DNA from 2 places in the Shewanella sp. SR44-4 genome. Region 1 is predicted to be linked to the other one. Evidence: predicted binding sites of a transcription regulator. Region 1 holds the regulator's gene; the other holds the start of a gene.

Region 1 (3,218 bases):
CAGCTTCATGACACACGTCAACCATCGGTTTTAGACTTAAAAAACCAGCCCCACCTTTAACAGTATGGAATCCACGGAAAATAGCATTGAGTAAATCACTGTCATCAGGATTATTTTCAAGAGCAACTAGCTGCTCCTGTAGAAGCTCTAAAATCTCGCCAGCTTCAATTAAAAAGTCCTGGAGTATCTCTTCATCAACATCAAAAGACATTAAATTGACTCCTAATTAGAAACCCAGACTTGATAGCAGATCGTCTACTTCATCTTGACCTGTCACCACATCTTCACGCAGTTCAGCATGCATGATGGGACCTTCTGCTTCTATTTTATTTTCGTTTATAGTTGGCAATGATTCAGTAGTATGATCTCCGAATACCGTTAGCATTGAGACCAGATTACTTTCTACTTCACGAACTAAATCAATCACTCGACGGATCATTTGCCCCGTCAAATCTTGGAAGTCTTGCGCCATCAAAATTTCATTTAATAACTCGCGAAGACGATTAGAATCATTTTCACTATGTAACATAAACTGCTGAACATCATGACAAAGTGACTTAAACTCACCCATTTCTATGTCACGACGCATCAATTTATCCCACATTGGCGTCACTGATTGTATATTGCTAATGATGGTATCGGCCAAAGGTAGACATTCTTCAACTGCATCCATGGTTTTATTTGCAGCTTGTTCTGTCATGTCGATAACATAGTTCAATCTTTCTTTAGCATCTGGTATTTCGGTATTGGCTAATTCAGATAAACGGTTATCAACTTGAAAATCTTTTAGTGCACTATGGAGTTGTCGAGTTAGCTTACCGACTTCTTCAAAAAGCTCACGCTGCAATGGCGTTGCAAGCTCTCTGATCATTTCATCGGCTTTATCTTGTTGACCCAAGGTAAGCAATTCAACAAGTTCTTGGGCCTGTTCGAGAGTGATTAACCCCGATATTGATGCCTGCATGACTTATCCTTGCTTATGCGAGTCGTTCAAAGATTTTGTCTAACTTTTCTTTTAACGTAGCTGCGGTAAAAGGTTTTACGACATAACCATTTACACCGGCTTGCGCTGCAGCAATAATCTGTTCACGCTTAGCTTCTGCAGTTACCATTAGCACAGGTAAATGCTTTAACGAATCATCTGCACGGATTGCTCTAAGTAAATCAATACCTTGCATTCCAGGCATATTCCAGTCTGTTACCACAAAATCAAAATCGCCTTTTTGTAACATAGGTAGGGCTGTTGAGCCATCATCTGCTTCTTGGGTATTATTAAATCCCAAATCTCGCAACAAGTTCTTAATGATACGCCTCATTGTTGAAAAATCGTCAACAATAAGAATCTTCATATTCTTGTCCAAGGTTTCCTCCGGTGAGCTGACACTCGTTTGCTCTAGATAAGTTATTATTCTTGTGTCCAATGCTTGAGTTTCGCTTTTAATCTGAGCATTGCCTGACTTAATATCTGGCTTACTCGCGATTCGCTAACTTCAAGGATGGCACCGATTTCTTTTAAATTTAATGCTTCGTCGTAATACAACGACAACACTAATGCATCTCTTTCTGGCAATGTCTTAATTGCTTCAACCAATGCAGATTGGAATTGAATTTCAGCAAGCGAGTCAAAGGTTTCATCTGGCGTTTCGTTGTCTGTGATTAACACATCTTGCGACACGCCAAGGTCTTCTATGCCTATGATTTTACCAACAGAAACATCATTTAAGATATGATGGTATTCATCGAGAGACATATCAAGTTTTTCAGCAATTTCTGTATCATTGGCATCTCTTCCAAGCAGTTGCCCCAATTCATCAATTGCATGTGCTACTAAACGATTATTACGATGAACTGAGCGCGGAACCCAGTCACCACGTCGAATTTCATCTATCATTGCACCACGAATTCTGATGCCTGCAAAGGTTTCAAACTTAGCCCCTTTACTGTTATCAAATTTAGATGAGGCCTCAAGTAACCCCATCATCCCAGCTTGTAATAAATCATCAAGTTGCACCGATGCTGGTAATCTTGCCAGCATATGATGAGCAATTCTTTTTACCAACGGTGCATACTGTTCAACAATAGACGTTTTGTTATCGAACTGAGTATACGCGGCGGCTTTATTCACTCGTTCTTCCTTCTTGTATCGGCTTACGTTGTACAAGACGTTCAACAAAAAACTCTAAATGACCACCTGGCTGTTGTGGAACTGGCCAAGTCATAATTTTATTGGCTAATCCATGATAAGCGATAGCTGAAGGCGACTTAGGATACGCTTCAACAACTAACTTTTGCTTACGAACAGCTTTACGTAAATTTTCATCGAATGGTATTGTTGCCACTAATTCTAAAGCAACATCTAAAAATCTATCCGTCACTTTACTGAGTTTAGCAAATAATTCCATACCTTCTCGTAAACTACGTACCATATTTGCCACAATTTTGAAGTGGAACACACCATGTTCACGACTTAAAATTTTAATCAGCGCATAAGCATCAGTAATTGATGTTGGTTCGTCGCAAACGACTATCAATACATCCTGTGATGCACGAGAAAAACTCAGCACCATGTCTGATATACCAGCAGCAGTATCCACAATTAAAATATCGAACTGAGTTCGCATTTCACTAAATGCACGGATAAGTCCAGCATGTTGTGCTGGCGACAACTCAACCATCGCTTGAGAACCCGATGTGGCAGGAACAATACCAATACCTTTAGGCCCACGAACAATGATGTCATCTAATTCGGCATCTCCGGACAAAACATGAGATAAATTTTTCTCAGCACGTATCCCAAGCATGACATCGACGTTGGCTAAACCTAAATCGGCATCAAGCACTAATACGCGTTTGCCCTTTTCAGCTAGTGCTACCGCAGTATTAATTGACACACTGGTTTTACCCACTCCGCCTTTACCACCGGATACGGCAATTACTTTAACTTTATCGTTATTTGGTTGATTCATCATACGTAAACCACTTGCTTGATCCCGAGTCATATCTTTACTCAAATGCATAGGCTGTGTCATTAGACCACACTGTGTCTTGTGACGATTGTTGTTCTGTTTCATTTAACGCCGCGAGAGCCTTTTTAGCCAACTCTAACGTATCTGCTACTTTCATGTCCTCAGGAACACGTTGACCGTCAGTAACATAGCTTAATGGTAACTCATTTTGAATCAATACGCTCAATGCACCTGCAATTGATATCGATTCAT
Region 2 (3,218 bases), on a different contig from region 1:
AACACACAAATTCACCTTCGATTTCTGTCATTCGATTACAGTTTTTACAGCTTAAACTTAAGCTTTTGACATTTAGATCTGCTGCATTCGTTTTTATGTTCAACACGAAATCCCCTGAATTGATGCCTCTTTAAAATCACATTAATACTGCTTATTGTGATCGATATCAAAGTATATTGTACACCTATTCTTAAATTCGGCAAAGTAATCCTCTGAGTGCCCCCCAGTAATCCGCTCAGCGCACCCAAGTTATTCACTGGGGTTGAGGTTTAATTTATTGCATATGTCGGTAATGTTTATCGAGAGTGACCGCTACACCCGTTGATTGCACTATTCGGGCATGATGGCGGGTTAAGTATCTTGGGTCGGTTACACCACATGAATGTGCGATCATGGTTAAATCGTAATGTAAGAAATGATTGTAGTTTGCGACGCGTGCAGATTTATCTTTTGGATCCAAGCCTTTTTGCAATCGTATATTGTGAGTGGTTATACCGGTTGGGCAGGTGTCTCGGTTGCACTGTAACGATTGAATGCAGCCCAAGGCAAACATGTTTCCGCGAGCTGAAGCAATAAAGTCGGCGCCAGTGGCTAATGCCCATGCCACGTATGACGGCATGATCATTTTACCGGTCGCAATCACTTTAATGCGTTGTTTAAAGCCGCGTTCATTAAGTAAATCAACCAGTAACGGTAAACTTTGGCGCAATGGTAAGCCGACATTATCCATTAAGGCTTGTGGTGCCGCGCCCGTACCACCATCTGAACTGTCTAAGGTAAAAAAGTCTGGCGCATATTCAATACCACGACGTTCAATTTCATCTAGAAATTCAGTAACCCATGACATGTCACCTAATACCGCTTTAATACCGGTTGGTTTACCGCTGATATCTCTTACTTGATTGATCATATCGACAATGTCAGCAACATTATGTAATTCAATGTGGCCATTGGGGCTTATGGAGTCTTGTCCTGCTGGGATACCGCGAATAGCTGCGATTTCTTCGGTGACTTTTATCGCCGGTAAAATACCACCTTTGCCAGGCTTAGCACCTTGGCTTAATTTAATTTCGAACATTTTTACTTCAGGATGAGCGGCAATATCGGTCAGTTTTTGTGGGTCTAAATGACCATGCTCGTTACGCACACCATATTTAGCGGTACCTATCTGAAACACTAAATCACAATGTCCTTTTAGATGATAAGGACTTAACCCACCTTCGCCAGTATTGAGCCAACAGCCTGCTTTTGCTGCACCATGGGATAGTGCTGTAATGGCTGGGCGAGACAAGGCACCAAAGCTCATGGCCGAGATATGGCAAATTTTATCGGTTGTGTAAGGGTGTTTACATTCAGGACCAATGATTACCGCGATGTTTTGGTGAGTGTCATGATCACTGACGGGGAATGCTGAGTTCATGAACATTACCGCACCCGGTTTATCCAGAACTTGTGTCGACCCAAACGCAATTGTCCTGTCAACATTTTTAGCTGCGCGATATACCCAACTACGTTCGGCTCGATTAAACGGCAGTTCTTCGCGATCTTGAGAAAAAAAGTATTGTCTAAAAAACTCACCTTGTTTTTCAAATATATATCGAAATCGACCGATAACAGGGTAGTTGTGTCGAATGGCTTGTTTGGTTTGCAATTTATCAGCGATAAACATGTAAATTACAGCGATCAGTAATAACCAAAATAACACTAAGAAAAGACCAGAAAAAATATCTATTCCCCACATGAACCAATGTTGTTGCGGCATGTTGTTATTCCTATTTGGCTATCAATCTGATTACCATATTAGCAGATGTTCATTTGGGCAAGTTAAATTGATGATGTTAATCAACAGGCTATTCTTTAGTAAAATTGATATAAATAAATTTCTCTTAATTGTTTTAATTTATGACTTTAGAAATGAGTTTTTTGGTCGATAATTAAGCTATCGGTCATTGTATGTGAGCTAATATCATGGAAATTAAACAATCAAATAGCAGTAATGCCAGTCCACTGCGTGACAATAAAACAGTTAATACATCGCAAACTTCATCAAGCCACCAAGCTGAAAAAAATTCCTCGGTTGAGCCTAAGTTAACCAGTAATCAGCTAAGTCGACAAATGATGAATAATTCGATTTTAGCGGCGCAAGAAGAAGTCAGTATTGCTGCGGGTGATAAGTCTATGGCATTACTTTACCGTGCCGCGATTGAAGCCATTAATGAAGAGCTTGCGCCAACACTGGGGGAGAACTCAGTCCAAAAGAGTATTGAAAGTGGAGTGGATTACTCTCCTGAAGCGACAGCCGATCGTATTGTCAGCTTTGCCACAAATTTCTTCTCGGTACATCAACAACAAAATAAATCCATGGGGTTTGATGAGCAAGTTAGCAGTTTTATGGTGAAAATTGGTGATGCTATTGATCAAGGTTTTAAAGAGGCTAGCGATATCTTATCTGGGCTCAAAGTATTAGAAGGCGATATTGCAGCAGGAGTCGATCAAACCTATGAGCTCATACAGCAAAAACTTGCTCAGTTTCAACAAGACCGCCTAGATGCCCATTCAGCTAAGCAAGATTCATCAACTACGTAAACTTAGCTCTGTTCTTTTAAGTGAGTTAATCGCGTGTGATTATTCACTATAGATATAAATCGGGGAGGCTTTTAATTAAGCAAATATCTGTATAGATTGGTATTATAGTAAATACATACGCCAGTCTAAAAGGAACAAAGTCATGTGGATTACCGGTACCGTGCTAAAACGCATTGATTGGAATGATAAATTATTCTCGTTGCGTATCAAAGCCGATGTCGAACCTTTTATCGCAGGTCAGTTTATTAAGCTCAGCCAAATGCGTGATGATAAACGTGTAGCGCGTGCGTATTCGCTTGTAAATCCCCCTGGGACTGATTATGTCGAGGTGCTGGCTGTTGCGGTAGAGGATGGTCAGTTATCTCCAGATCTAAAAGCATTAAGCCCAGGTGATACCATTCAAATCACGCCCAAAGCGACCGGTTTTATGACCTTAGATGAGGTGCCTAAAGGGGCATTGCAAGGTAAACACCTATGGCTGTTATCAACAGGCACTGCAGTGGGGCCTTTTATCTCTATGCTTGCAACCGATGAGCCTTGGCAACGCTTTGAAAAAGTCGTGCTAGTTTATGGTGTAAGACTTGGTGAAGATTTAGCTTATTTAGAAACGATTAAACAGTTTATTAGTCAAT

The links. The regulator FliA, encoded in region 1, starts transcription of late flagellar genes. The targets are predictions, from matches to a motif close to CTAAAGNTNNNNNNNNNNNNGCCGATA.
Region 2: a site for FliA is predicted at 1,907-1,933, ahead of H5125_RS01025 (DUF5610 domain-containing protein). Genes of this name have one in related genera too.

Annotation. Positions count from the first base shown of each region.
Region 1 is NZ_JACJDU010000010.1:60,177-63,394, forward strand. Features, by position in the region: gene H5125_RS06910 (chemotaxis protein CheA) at 1-211, opposite strand, end outside; gene H5125_RS06915 (protein phosphatase CheZ) at 227-964, opposite strand; gene cheY (chemotaxis response regulator CheY) at 978-1,361, opposite strand; gene H5125_RS06925 (RNA polymerase sigma factor FliA) at 1,406-2,125, opposite strand; gene H5125_RS06930 (MinD/ParA family protein) at 2,118-2,999, opposite strand; gene flhF (flagellar biosynthesis protein FlhF) at 3,004-3,218, opposite strand, start outside.
Region 2 is NZ_JACJDU010000001.1:224,002-227,219, forward strand. Features, by position in the region: gene H5125_RS01015 (hypothetical protein) at 1-103, opposite strand, end outside; gene H5125_RS01020 (FMN-binding glutamate synthase family protein) at 275-1,762, opposite strand; gene H5125_RS01025 (DUF5610 domain-containing protein) at 1,969-2,586, shown strand; gene H5125_RS01030 (ferredoxin--NADP reductase) at 2,729-3,218, shown strand, end outside.